Regions from separate parts of the Streptomyces sp. NPDC058619 genome, predicted to be linked through region 2. Evidence: riboswitches for the same ligand, from Rfam matches in the RefSeq annotation. Region 2 holds a riboswitch; each other region holds the start of a gene.
What was found. A riboswitch is a leader RNA that binds a small molecule or an ion and turns the genes downstream of it on or off. The one in region 2 is predicted to bind thiamine pyrophosphate.
Positions count from the first base shown of each region.

Region 1: another riboswitch for thiamine pyrophosphate. It lies ahead of ACFWTC_RS08565 (thiamine ABC transporter substrate binding subunit); the one in region 2 lies ahead of thiC (phosphomethylpyrimidine synthase ThiC).
Region 3: another riboswitch for thiamine pyrophosphate. It lies ahead of thiO (glycine oxidase ThiO); the one in region 2 lies ahead of thiC (phosphomethylpyrimidine synthase ThiC).

Region 1 is NZ_JBHXQN010000006.1:91,909-96,559, forward strand. It holds gene ACFWTC_RS08555 (ABC transporter ATP-binding protein) at 1-23, opposite strand, end outside; gene ACFWTC_RS08560 (ABC transporter permease) at 23-1,639, opposite strand; gene ACFWTC_RS08565 (thiamine ABC transporter substrate binding subunit) at 1,735-2,832, opposite strand; TPP riboswitch at 2,917-3,025, opposite strand; gene rlmN (23S rRNA (adenine(2503)-C(2))-methyltransferase RlmN) at 3,085-4,197, opposite strand; gene ACFWTC_RS08575 (phosphatidate cytidylyltransferase) at 4,273-4,651, opposite strand, start outside.
Region 2 is NZ_JBHXQN010000014.1:171,468-176,118, forward strand. It holds gene ACFWTC_RS16930 (IclR family transcriptional regulator) at 1-519, shown strand, start outside; gene ACFWTC_RS16935 (SsgA family sporulation/cell division regulator) at 616-1,065, shown strand; gene ACFWTC_RS16940 (YibE/F family protein) at 1,211-2,602, opposite strand; TPP riboswitch at 2,675-2,819, shown strand; gene thiC (phosphomethylpyrimidine synthase ThiC) at 2,814-4,601, shown strand.
Region 3 is NZ_JBHXQN010000002.1:354,052-358,702, forward strand. It holds gene ACFWTC_RS03785 (Rv2175c family DNA-binding protein) at 1-83, opposite strand, end outside; gene ACFWTC_RS03790 (NAD(P)/FAD-dependent oxidoreductase) at 155-1,375, opposite strand; TPP riboswitch at 1,457-1,569, shown strand; gene thiO (glycine oxidase ThiO) at 1,567-2,745, shown strand; gene thiS (sulfur carrier protein ThiS) at 2,742-2,942, shown strand; gene ACFWTC_RS03805 (thiazole synthase) at 2,948-3,742, shown strand; gene pknB (Stk1 family PASTA domain-containing Ser/Thr kinase) at 3,948-4,651, shown strand, end outside.

The DNA.
Region 1 (4,651 bases), on a different contig from region 2:
CCGTCCAGCTGAAGCAGTGTCATCAGAACTCTCCGGAGGTCTTGTCGGTTCGCAGTCGCTCCAGCGCCAGCAGGGACACCGCGCACACCAGCATCAGAATCGTGCTCAGGGCCATCGCCTGCCCGTAGTTGAGCTCGCCGGCCCGCCCCAGCAGCCGCGCCACGGCCACCGGAAGCGTCGGCTGGTCCGGCCGCGCGATGAACACGGTCGCCCCGAACTCCCCCAGCGAGACCGCGAAGGCGAAGCCCGCCGCGATCAGCAGCGCCCGCCGCACCAGCGGCAGGTCCACCTCCCGCCAGGCCCGCAGCGGGGACGCCCCGAGCACGGCGGCGGCCTCCCGCAGCCGCGCGTCCACGGCCCGCAGCACCGGCAGCATGGTCCGTACGACGAACGGCACACCGACCAGCGCCTGCGCCAGCGGCACCAGGATCCACGAGGTCCTCAGGTCCAGCGGCGGCTCGTCCAGGGTGATCAGGAAGCCGAAGCCCACCGTCACGGCGGACACCCCGAGCGGCAGCATCAGCAGCGCGTCGAAGCCCCGCACGAAGCGGCCCGCGCGGCGGGTCAGCGCCGCGGCCGCGAGCCCCCCGATGACCAGGGCGATGGCGGTGGCGGCCAGCGCGTACTCCAGGGAGTTCCCGATCGCCTCCAGCGGCGGCACCAGGAAGGTCCCGCCCCCGGCCCCCTCGTCCTGGAGCGCCCGGTAGAAGGCGAGGCCGTACCCGCCGGGGGCGTCGAAGGACCGCTCGACCAGCACCCCGAGCGGCAGGACGATCAGCAGGGCCACCGTCAGCAGCACCCCGCCCAGCAGGGAGCGCTGCGCCCAGCCGCGCGGCGGGTGCGCGGTCCGCCCGGGATCGACGAGCCGCAGGGCGGTCTCCCGCTTGCGCACGGTCCGGGCGTGGACGCCGAGGATCAGGCCGACCGCCGCGAACTGCACCATCGTCAGCACGGCGGCGGTGGGCAGGTCCAGCAGCTGCGCGGTCTGCCGGTAGACCTCCACCTCCAGGGTGGAGTACGCGGGCCCGCCCAGGATCTGCACGACGCCGAAGGAAGTGAAGGTGAACAGGAACACGATCAGCGACGCGGCGGCCACCGCCGGGGCCAGCGCGGGCAGCGTCACCCGCCGCCAGGCGGCGAACCGTCCGGCGCCCAGCACCCGGGCGGCCTCCTCCTGGCGGGGGTCGAGCTGCGCCCAGAGCCCGCCCACGGTCCGTACGACCACGGCGTAGTTGAAGAAGACGTGGGCCAGCAGGATGGCCCACACGGTGGTGTCGAGCCGGACGCCCCACAGCTCGTCCAGCAGCCCGCCCCGGCCGACCAGCGCCAGGAACGCGGTCCCGACGACCACGGTCGGCAGGACGAACGGCACGGTGACCACGGCCCGCAGCAGCTGCTTGCCGGGGAAGTCGAAGCGCGCGAAGACGTACGCGCCGGGGAACGCGATCAGCAGCGTGAGCGCCGTGGAGGCGAGCGCCTGCCAGGTGGTGAACCACAGCACGCCGGCGATGTCGGGCCGGGCCAGCACCTCGCCGATCCGGCCGAACTGCCAGCCCTCGTCAGTCTTCAGCCCGCGCCCGGCGATCGCGCCGACGGGGTAGGCGAAGAACAGCCCGAAGAAGGCGAGGGGCACGGCCATCAGGCCGAGACGCGCGGCCGTGGCCCGCCCGCCCTCGCGGGGACCGGGACCCGGCGCGGCGCCCCCCGACGCCGCCCCCGGGCCCGTCGGCGTTCCTACTTCACGACGAGCGAGGACCATGTCTTGACCCACTGCTCACGGTTCTCGGCGATGGTCTGCGGAGCCACGACCTCGGGCTTCTCGACCACCACACCGTGCTTCGTGAACAGCTCCGGCAGGGCCGCGTCCTTCGTCACAGGGTTCACGAACATCTGCAGCGGCATGTCCTCCTGGAACTTCTTGCTGATCAGGAAGTCCAGGAGCGCTTTGCCGCCCGCCTCGTTCTTCGCGCCCTTCAGCAGGCCCGCGAACTCGATCTGGCGGAAGCACGTGCCGGTGGAGACGCCCGTGGGGGCCTCGGCCGGCTGCGGCTCCGCGTACAGCACCTCGACCGGCGGGCTGGAGGCGTAGGAGACGACCAGCGGGCGGTCGCCCTTCGCCTTCTTGCCGCCCGCCGAGCCGGAGAACCGCTCGTTGTAGGCCTGCTCCCAGCCGTCGACGACCTCGACGCCGTTGGCCTTGAGCTTGCTCCAGTAGTCCTTCCAGCCCTCTTCGCCGTACTTGCCGACGGAGGCGAGGAGGAAGCCGAGGCCGGGCGAGGAGGTCGCGGCGTTCTCGGTGACCAGCAGGTCCTTGTACTCCGGCTTGATCAGGTCGTCCAGCGTCTGCGGCGGGGCGATCTTCTTGTCGGCGAAGTACTGCTTGTCGTAGTTGACGCAGATGTCACCCGAGTCGACCGGCGTGACCCGGTGCTCCTTGTCGAGCTGGTACTCCGGCTTCACCTCGCCCAGGTCCTTGGCCTCGTACGGGGTGAAGATGCCGTTGTCGAGGGCGCGCGAGAGCAGGGTGTTGTCGACGCCGAAGAAGACGTCGCCGCGCGGGGAGCCCTTGGTGAGGATCTCCTGGTTCAGCGCCGCGCCCGCGTCTCCGGACTTCAGCTTCTTGACGGTGTAGCCGCTCTCCTGCTCGAACTCCTTGAGGACCGCGTCGGTCACGTTGAAGGAGTCGTGCGAGACGAGGGTGACGGTCTTGGACGTGGGGGCGTCGCTCGCGCCCGCGGACGTGTCCTTGGCGTCGCCGCCGCAGGCGCTGAGCGTGGTGACGCCCAGCGCGGCCGCGAGCGCGGCGCCCGCGATCTTCTTGGTGGTGCTCACTGGTCAATTCCTCCTGGGATGTCCAGGAGAAGACGCGGCCCTGCCCGGCGCTCTGCGGAGCGGACGCCGGGCAAGGCGCAACAGCTTGAGTGGTGACCGAACTTCCTACCCCGAATGACCGGGGCGAGGTTCAGAGGGTCTGCGGTGACGGTTACCGCACTCTCAGCGCTGTGGCGCTCCCCTGTCGGAAATATTAAGTTGGTTCGGCCACAGGGTACCCCGTGGCCGAATACGATCGAACAGAAGAGGAGGCTAGCGCTCCGAGGCGGCCAGCTGGCCGCACGCGCCGTCGATCTCCTGGCCGCGGGTGTCCCGTACGGTCACGGGGACGCCGTGCCGGGCAATGGCCTCCACGAAGGCCTTCTCGTCCTCGGGCCGGGAGGCGGTCCACTTCGAGCCCGGCGTCGGGTTCAGCGGGATCAGGTTGACGTGGACGCGCTTGCCCTTGAGCAGCTTGCCCAGTAGGTCACCGCGCCAGGCCTGGTCGTTGATGTCGCGGATCAGGGCGTACTCGATGGAGATCCGCCGGCCGGACTTCTCCGCGTACTCCCAGGCCGCGCCGAGCACCTCGCGGACGTTCCAGCGGGTGTTCACGGGGACCAGGGTGTCGCGCAGCTCGTCGTCCGGGGCGTGCAGCGAGACCGCGAGGCGGCACTTGAAGCCCTCGTCGGCGAAGCGCAGCATGGCCGGAACCAGTCCCACGGTGGAGACGGTGATGCCGCGCTGCGACAGGCCCAGGCCGTCGGGCTCCGGGTCGGTGAGCCGGCGGATGGCGCCGACGACGCGGTTGTAGTTGGCCAGCGGCTCGCCCATCCCCATGAAGACGATGTTCGAGAGCCGGGCCGGTCCGCCCGGGACCTCGCCGTCGCGCAGGGCGCGCATGCCGTCGACGATCTGGTGCACGATCTCGGCGGTGGACAGGTTGCGGTCGAGCCCGGCCTGGCCGGTGGCGCAGAACGGGCAGTTCATGCCGCAGCCGGCCTGCGAGGAGATGCACATGGTGACCCGGTCCGGGTAGCGCATCAGCACGGACTCGACGAGCGTGCCGTCGTGCAGCTTCCACAGGGTCTTGCGGGTGGTGTCGTCGTCGCACGAGATGTGCCGCAGGACGTTCATCAGGTCCGGCAGCAGCTCCTTCTGCAGCTTCTCCCGGGAGCCCGCGGGGATGTCCGTCCACTCGGCCGGGTCGTGCGCGTAGCGCGCGAAGTAGTGCTGGGAGAGCTGCTTGGCCCGGAACGGCTTCTCACCGATCGCGGCGACCGCCTCGCGGCGCTCGGCCGGGGTCATGTCGGCAAGGTGCCGGGGCGGCTTCTTGGCTCCCCGAGGGGTGACGAAGGTGAGCTCTCCCGGAACAGGGCGGGCCATGGCAGGTACTCCTCGTAAGACGAAAGGCGCGCCGCAGAAGCAGCGCGCCCTTCAAGAGTAACCGCCCGGACGGTATCAGCCCGTGCCGACGAAGGCCGCCAGCAGCAGCCAGACCACCGGGGCGGTCGGCAGCAGGGAGTCCAGCCGGTCCATGATGCCGCCGTGGCCCGGCAGCAGCGTGCCCATGTCCTTGATGCCCAGGTCCCGCTTGATCATCGACTCGCCCAGGTCGCCGAGGGTGGCGCTGACGGCCACGGCGAGACCCAGCAGCAGGCCCTGCCACCAGGCGCCACCGTCGATGAGGAACTCCATGCACAGCGCGCCGGCGGCCATCGCGAAGGCCACCGCGCCGAGCAGTCCCTCGCGGGTCTTCCCGGGGCTGATGCGCGGGGCGAGCTTGGTCTTGCCGAAGCGCCAGCCGACCGCGTACGCCCCGGTGTCGCTGACCACGGTC
Region 2 (4,651 bases):
CAGAAACGTCGCAGCATGATCCTTGACTCCCTCGCCCACTTCCGCGACGCGGTCGGGGCCCCGGTCTACTTCGCGGTCTATCGCGAGGGGGAGATCGAGGTCGTGGGCGTCTCGGACACCCCGGCCAGCCCCGCCTGCGAGGAGTGGGCCGACTTCCGTGCCACCGGGCACGCTCACGCCATCGGCCAGTGCCTGCTCGGCCAGCTCGACGGGAAGTCGCGCCAGGACCACTACGACCGTCATCCGGTCGAGGCCATCACCCCTTACACCGTTCAGGATCTGCACTCCCTGGAGTACCGGATCGGATCCCTCGAACGAATGCAGCCCGTTACCGAGCGTCAGGAATACTCCCTCGGTACCGTGTGCGCAGCCATTCCGATCGCGGCTGGCGATGCACCCGCAACCGTGGCCATTTCTCTCCCTCTGCACCAGGAAAGTCGATTGCTGTCTGCGGTCGATCAACTACGGAGTGAAGTAGGCGCGCTGTTGAACACCCTCTCCTTCTCTATCAGTATCTGAAAACTCACTCCTTGTGATCTGCAAGCGCTTCCACCACTCTTGTCAAGAGGCCCTGGGGGACCATTCCTGGCCACTTCCACAACAGCGGGGTAGGCAATGCGCGAGTCGGTACAGGCAGAGGTCATGATGAACTTCCTCGTTTCCGAGGAGCTCTCGTTCCGGATTCCGGTGGAACTCCGGTACGACGCTCGTGATCCGTACGCAGTCCGCCTTACCTTCCACCTTCCCGGAGACGCGCCCGTGACCTGGGCGTTCGGCCGGGAGCTCCTTCTCGACGGCATCAACAAGCCGTGCGGTGAGGGCGATGTGCACATCGCGCCCTCCGACCCGGAGGAACTGTCCGACGTCCACATCCGTCTGCAGGTAGGCGGCGACCGGGCGTTGTTCCGTGCGAGCGCGGCGCCGCTCGTCGCGTTCCTCGACCGCACCGACCGGCTTGTTCCGCTCGGTCAGGAGAGGAATCTGGGTGATTTCGAGGAGCACCTCGACGAGGCGCTTGGCAAGATCCTGGCCGAGTCGCGGCAGAACGAGCAGAACGCCGGCTGAGGCGACGGAGCACCGCCGCGAAGCGATGACTGACAGTCATCGAACGGGAATGCGGACAGGCCGTCGGCCGGCGGCGGGCGGGAAATGACCCGCCGCGTCGGCGGCGCGCGGTATCCCGCCCGCCGCCCCGGTTGCCCCGCCGTCGTCAGCGCTTGCGCCGCCGGCCCCGACCACCGCGCGCCGGGCCCGGGTTCGCGCCGGCGTTCGGACCGGCGGCCGGGGATCCCGGACGGTCGGCGGAGACGACGAGGGCGGCTAGCGCCGTCGTCACCGGGACCGACGCCACGAGCCCGATCGAGCCCACGAGCGTCCGTACGATCTCGACCGCGACCAGCTCGCTATTGGCCACCGCCCCCATGCTGCTGTTCGCGATGGAGAACAGCAGGAGCAGGGGCAGCGCGGCGCCCGCGTAGGCCAGTACCAGCGTGTTGACGACCGATGCGATGTGGTCCCGCCCGATCCGGATGGCGGCTCGGTAGAGGCCGCGCGGCCCCATCGACGGGTCGGCCTGATGCAGCTCCCAGACGGCGGAGGTCTGGGTGACCGTCACGTCGTCGAGGACGCCCAGCGAACCGATGATCACGCCTGCGAGCAGCAAACCGCTCATGTCGATGTCCGGGTAGAGGCCGTGGATCAGACCGGTGTTGTCGTCGGTGTTGCCGCTGAGGAAGGCCCAGTCGATGAACACCGAACCCAGCAGGCCGATCAGCAGCAGCGATACGAGGGTGCCGAGGACGGCGACCGAGGTCCGGGCGGTCAGGCCGTGGCACATGTAGAGCGCGCTGAGCATGATCGCGCTCGCTCCCACGATCGCCACGACCAGCGGGTTCGAGCCCTGGAGGATGGCGGGGAGGATGAAGAGGGTGAGCACGCCGAAGCTGACGGCCAGTGCGATCAGTGCGAACAGCCCGCGCATCCGGCCGACGAGGACGACCGAGACCGCGAAGATGCCGGCCAGCACCGCCATCGGGAACTTCCGGTTGACGTCGATCACCGAATACTGGAGGTCGCGGGGGGCGTCCGGAGCGTAGGCGACCACCACCTCCTGGCCATCCGCCAACTGACGCGGCGCGCCCGGCTGGACGACCTCCACGAAGGTCCGGCCCTTGTCGGGACCGCTGCCGACCTCGACCGTGGCCTTCTTGCACTCGCCGGTCTGCGCGGCCTCGGCCTCGCGGCCTTCCGGAGTGGACGTGTCCCCGGTCGACGGTACCTGTGAGGCATTCACGGATTTGCAGTCGACGAACGCCAGCGAGACGACCTTGCCCTGCTGCGTCTGCCGGTCGAAGCCGACCCCCGTGCGCTCGTGGCCGGGCGCGCCGCCCGGCCAGAGCACCACCAGGCCGATGAAGACGGCGGTGGCGAAGGGGATCAGGACGGCCGCGATGACCTTGCGCAGGTGCTTCGAGACGGGGGCCGCCGGGCCGTGGCTGTGGCTGTGGGAGTGGCCGGCGCTGGGGCCGTGGCCTGCGTGCGCATGGCCGGCGTGGCCGGTGGGGTCGGTGGGCTCGGTGGGGGGTTGCGGCGAGGACGTCACCGGCTGATCATCGCAAGAGATGAGGGGGCCCACTGTTCAGCACGCCATGAATGACGCTAGCGTGGGGGCACCTTTGCACAACGCGGGAGCTCGGAGCACCGGGCTGAGAGGACGCTGATCACCGTACGCGCATCATCAATGCGTACGGGAGAGGCTGCGTCGACCGCCGAACCTGTTACCGGGTAATGCCGGCGTAGGGAGATCAGGTCTCATGACCATTCAGGACGCACGCACGCCTGCCGTCAGCCAGGGCGCCGACGGCCAGACCGAGCGCCAGCCGGGCTGGCACAAGGGGTACGCGGCGGGCTCCCGCCCCGACATCCGGGTGCCGGTCCGCCAAGTCCACCTCACCAACGGCAAGGACGTGACGCTCTACGACACGTCCGGCCCGTACACCGACCCGCAGATCGAGACCGACGTCCGCCGGGGCCTCGCCCCGCTGCGCGAGAACTGGATTATCGCGCGCGGAGACACCGAGGAGTACGCGGGACGCCCCGCGCGCCCCGAGGACGACGGGATCAAGCACACGTCGCCGCGCGGCGGCCTGAAGAACCTCGACGCGGTCTTCCCTGGCCGGCCCCGTCAGCCCCGCCGGGGCCGCGGCGGCGTCGCCGTCACGCAGCTCGCGTACGCCCGGCGCGGCGAGATCACCCCGGAGATGGAGTACGTCGCGATCCGCGAGAACGTCTCCCCCGAGGTGGTCCGCGAGGAGATCGCCGCGGGCCGCGCGGTGCTCCCGGTCAATGTGAACCATCCCGAGATCGAGCCGATGATCATCGGCAAGCGGTTCCTGGTGAAGGTCAACGCCAACATCGGCAACTCCGCGGTCACCTCCTCCATCGAGGAGGAGGTCGACAAGATGACGTGGGCGACCAAGTGGGGCGCCGACACGGTCATGGACCTCTCGACGGGCCGCAACATCCACACCACGCGCGAGTGGGTGCTGCGCAACTCCCCCGTCCCGATCGGCACCGTGCCGCTCTACCAGGCGCTGGAGAAGGTCGACGGCCGTGCCGAGGACCTGACCTGGGAGATCTACAAGGACACGGTCATCGAGCAGGCCGAGCAGGGCGTCGACTACATGACGGTCCACGCCGGCGTGCTGCTCCCCTACGTGCCGCTGACCGCCCGCCGCAAGACCGGCATCGTCTCGCGCGGCGGCTCGATCATGGCCGCGTGGTGCCTGGCGCACCACAAGGAGAACTTCCTCTACACGAACTTCGAGGAGCTCTGCGACATCCTCGCGACGTACGACGTCACGTACTCGCTGGGGGACGGCCTGCGCCCCGGGTCCATCGCGGACGCCAACGACGCGGCCCAGTTCGCCGAGCTCAAGACGCTGGGCGAGCTGAACACGATCGCCAAGCGGCACAACGTGCAGACCATGATCGAGGGCCCGGGCCACGTCCCGATGCACAAGATCAAGGAGAACATCGACCTCCAGCAGGAGATCTGCGAGGAGGCGCCGTTCTACACGCTCGGCCCGCTGACCACCGATGTGGCGCCCGCGTACGACCACATCACCTCGGGCATCGGCGCCGCGATGATCGCCTGGTGGGGCACCGCGATGCTCTGCTACGTCACGCCCAAGGAACACCTGGGCCTGCCCAACAGGGACGACGTGAAGACCGGTGTCATCACGTACAAGATCGCGGCGCACGCGGCGGACCTGGCCAAGGGCCACCCGGGAGCCCAGGAGTGGGACGACGCGCTGTCGGACGCCCGGTTCGAGTTCCGCTGGGAGGACCAGTTCAACCTGGCCCTCGACCCGGACACCGCCCGTGAGTTCCACGACGAGACCCTTCCGGCCGAGCCGGCCAAGACCGCGCACTTCTGCTCCATGTGCGGTCCCAAGTTCTGCTCCATGAAAATCTCGCAGGACATCCGCCGACAGCACGGCGGGGACCTCAAGGCCGATGAGATCCAGGCGGGCATGGCCGAGAAGTCCGCCGAGTTCGCGGCCTCGGGCAACCGGGTCTACCTGCCGCTCGCCGACTGACGCACCGGCAGAAGGCATCGCCCCGGGAGCCGTCGCATCCGGGGCGACGC
Region 3 (4,651 bases), on a different contig from region 2:
TCGATGTCGAGCTTCTCCGCGATGTCGGGGAGGTACAGCCAGGCGGGAACAAGGGCATCGATCTTTGCGTCAATCTCGGTCACGGGTACAAGCCTGCCACCTCGGACTGGCGGCCGGTACCCGAGCGGCCCCGAACGGGTACCGGCGCCGCCCGCTAGCGGGCCGTCGACTTCAGCGGGACGGCCGGATCGGCGACCCGGTCGGGGTCGAGCACGGTGCCCGACTCGATGAGCCTGCGGCCCTGCGCGAGGTCGCGCGGGCGGCCCACGGCCAGGACGGCCACCAGGGCGCCGTCGCGCAGCCAGCACACCGACCAGGCGGGTGCGGCCGGGTCGCCGCGCCAGAGCAGGGTGTCGGCGCCGGCGTGGTGGCCCGCGTACTGGACGAACCGGCCGAACTGCTCCGACCAGAAGTACGGGACCGGGTCGTAGACCTGGGCCGGCTCCCCCGCCAGGACGTTCGCCGCGACGGCCCGGGGGCCCTGGAGGGCGTTGTCCCAATGGTGGACGAGGAGGCGGGTGCCGTAGCGCGCGGAGGGGAAGGAGGCGCAGTCGCCGACCGCGTAGACCCCGGGCAGGGAGGTGCGCAGGTGGGCGTCGGCGGTGACCGAGCCGTCGGGGCCCAGTTCGACCCCGCTTCCGGCCAGCCACCCGGTGGCCGGGCGGGCGCCGATGCCCACGACCACCGCGCCGGCCGGCAGGCTGCGGCCGTCCGCCAGCAGGACCCGGCCCCCCTCGATCCCGGCGACGCGGGCGCCGGTGAGCAGCTCGGCGCCGGCCTCCTCGTACCAGCGGGCCATCGGTGCGGCGACCTCGGCGGGCAGGGCTCCGGCCAGGACCCGGTCCGCCGCCTCGACCACGGTCACCGCGCAGCCGGCCCCGCGGGCGGCGGTGGCGAACTCGGCGCCGATCCAGCCGGCCCCGACGACGACCGCGCGGTCGGCGGCGGCCAGGACGGGCCGCAGGCGGGCGGCGTCGTCGAGGGTGCGCAGCAGGTGCACGCCGGGGACGCCCTCGGTGCCGGGCAGGGTCAGCGGGACGGCGCCGGTCGCCAGCACGAGGGTGTCGTACGGGACGGGGCCCGACCCGGTGTCCAGTTCGCGGTCGGCGGCCCGCAGCCCGGTGACCTCGGTGCCGAGCGCGAGCCGGATGCCGAGCCCTTCGAAGTCGACGTCGAAGGCGGAGTCCTCGGCCTTGCCAAGCAGGACCGCCTTGGACAGCGGGGGGCGGTCGTAGGGCTGGTGGGGCTCGGCCCCCAGCAGGGTCACGGGGCCGGTGAAGCCCTGATCCCGCAGGGCGACCGCGGTCTGCACGCCGGCCATTCCGGCGCCGACGATGACGACGCCGCTCTGTGTCTGTTCCGTCTGCTCGCTCACGCGGCCAGCCTAATCTTCTGACGGCCCATCAGGAACAGGTGCCGCCTTACCCGCCGTCCGGCCCGGGGTTAGTCTGGCAGGCGTACCTATCGCGGGAGTCCGGGCGCACCGGGCTGAGAGGGAGGCTGGGCGGCCTCCGACCGTACGAACCTGATCCGGGTCATGCCGGCGAAGGGAGGGGCTGGACGCCCATGCACTCATCTCGAACGTCCCGGAAGGGATCCGACGTCCTCGTCATCGGGGGCGGCGTCATCGGACTCGTCACCGCCTGGCGGGCGGCCCGCCGCGGCCTCGCCACCGTGCTCGCCGACCCGGCGCCCGGCGGCGGCGCGGCCCAGGTCGCGGCGGGCATGCTCGCCCCCGTCACCGAGCTGCACTACGGCGAGGAGGCGCTGCTGGGCCTCGGGCTCGCCTCCGCCGCCCGCTATCCGGAGTTCGCGGCCGAACTGGCCGAGGCGAGCGGCGGCCTGGACATCGGCTACCGGGCCTGCGGCACCCTCGCCGTCGCGCTCGACTCCGACGACCGGCTCCACCTGCGCGAGCTGCACGCCCTGCAGCTCCGCTGCGGCCTGGAGTCGCAGTGGCTCACCGGACGCGAGTGCCGCCGCCTGGAGCCGATGCTGGCCCCCGGCGTACGCGGCGGCCTGCGCGTGGACGGCGACCACCAGGTCGATCCGCGCCGGCTGGCGGCCGCACTGCTGGCCGCCTGCGAGCGGGCCGGGGTGGCCGTCCACCGGGCGCGGGCCGAGCGGCTGCTGGTCGGCGCCGACCGGGCGACGGGCGCCGTGCTCGACGACGGCACGGAGCTCCTCGCCGACCAGGTGGTCCTGGCGGCGGGCTCGTTCAGCGGCCGGCTGGAGGGCGTGCCGGCGGAGGTCACGGCCCCCGTGCGGCCCGTCAAGGGACAGGTGCTGCGGCTCACGGTGCCCGCGGTGTACGGGGCGTTCCTGTCCCGGACCGTACGGGCGGTCGTCCGCGGCAGCCACGTCTACCTGGTGCCGCGCGAGAACGGCGAGCTGGTCATCGGCGCCACCAGCGAGGAACTGGGCTGGGACACCACCGTCACCGCCGGCGGGGTCTACGAGCTCCTGCGCGACGCCCACGAGCTGGTGCCCGGCATCACCGAGCTGCCGCTCACCGAGACCCGCGCGGGGCTGCGGCCCGGTTCCCCGGACAACGCCCCGCTGCTCGGCCCCACCGATCTGCCGGGGCTGCACCTGGCCACCGGGCACTACCGCAACGGGGTGCTGCTGACCCCCCTCACCGGCGACGTGATGGCGGAGCTGCTGGCCACGGGCGAACTGCCCCCGGTCGCGCGCCCCTTCAGCCCCCGCCGGTTCTCCGCCGCACGTCAGGAGTCGTACGCATGACCATCTCCGTCAACGGCGAGCCGCGCGAGGTCGCGGCCGGCACCACCCTCGACGCGGTGGTCGCCATCCTGACGGCCGCCCCCTCCGGGGTGGCGGCCGCGCTCAACGAGACCGTGGTCCCGCGCGGGCAGTGGACGGCCACCCCGGTGGGCGACGGCGACCGGGTCGAGATCCTCACCGCGGTCCAGGGGGGCTGAGCGGCATGGCTGACGACCTGTTCACCCTCGGCGGCCGGACCTTCTCCTCCCGCCTGATCATGGGCACGGGCGGAGCCCCGAGCCTGGACGTCCTGGAACGCGCGCTCGTCGCGTCCGGCACCGAGCTCACGACGGTGGCGATGCGCCGCCTCGACCCGACCGTCCAGGGCTCCGTCCTGTCGGTGCTGGCCGGGCTGGGCATCGCGGTGCTGCCGAACACGGCGGGCTGCTTCACGGCGGGCGAGGCCGTGCTGACGGCCCGGCTGGCGCGCGAGGCGCTCGGCACGGACTGGATCAAGCTGGAGGTGGTGGCGGACGAACGGACGCTGCTGCCCGACGGGATCGAGCTGCTGGACGCCGCCGAGATCCTGGTCGACGAGGGCTTCACGGTCCTTCCGTATACGAACGACGACCCGGTGCTGGCACGGAAGCTGGAGGACGCGGGCTGCGCGGCGATCATGCCGCTGGGCTCCCCCATCGGCTCCGGGATGGGCATCCGCAACCCGCACAACTTCGAGCTGATCACCGAGCGGGCCGGGGTCCCGGTGATCCTGGACGCGGGCGCCGGCACGGCGTCCGACGTCGCGCTGGCGATGGAACTGGGCTGCGCCGCGGTGATGCTCGCCTCCGCCGTGACACGGGCGCAGGAGCCGGTGCTGATGGCCGCGGCCATGCGGGACGCGGTGTCGGCGGGGCGCCTGGCCCGCCGGGCGGGCCGAATCCCGCAGCGCCGCTTCGCCGAGGCCTCGTCCCCCGCGGAGGGCCGCGCCGCCCTCGACCCGGAGCGCCCGGCCTTCTGACCGGGCGCCTCGTCGCGGCCGGTACGGGCGGCGCGGCCCCGCGGCCGTGCCGCGCCCGCCCGGTGGCTGCCGGCCCCGCGGCGGTGCGCGACTCCGTAGCCGTGGGCTCACACCCGGCGACGGACCGCAGTCGGATCCGTCACAGCTGGGCTGCAAGCCGCCCCGGGCGGCCCGGGCAACCGCGCGCCGCTCGTACACTCGGCGCGTGGACACGACCCTGGATGACCCTCTCGTCGGGCGCGTACTCGACGGCCGCTACCGCATCGACGCGCGCATCGCGGCCGGTGGCATGGCCACGGTCTACCGGGCCGTCGACACCCGCCTCGACCGCATCCTCGCCCTGAAGGTGATGCATCCGCAGCTCGCCGAGGACGGTGCCTTCGTCGACCGGTTCATCCGGGAGGCGAAGTCCGTGGCGCGCCTCGCGCACCCGAACGTGGTGGCCGTCTTCGACCAGGGCACGGACGGGCCGTACGTCTACCTGGCCATGGAGTACGTCTCCGGCTGCACCCTGCGCGACGTGCTGCGCGAGCGCGGCGCCCTCCAGCCGCGGGCCGCGCTCGACATCTTCGAACCGGTCCTCGCCGCGCTCGGCGCCGCGCACCGGGCCGGGTTCGTCCACCGCGACATGAAGCCGGAGAACGTCCTGATCGGCGACGACGGCCGGGTCAAGGTCGCCGACTTCGGCCTGGTCCGCAGTGTCGACGCCGTCACCAGCACCACCGGCTCCGTCCTCGGCACCGTCTCGTACCTGGCGCCCGAGCAGATCGAGAACGGCGTCACCGACACCCGCGTGGACGTCTACGCCTGCGGTGTCGTCCTGTACGAGATGCTCACCGGCGCCAAGCCCCACGTCGGCGCCACCCCCGCGCAGGTGCTCTACCTGCACCTCCACGAGGACGTCCCGCC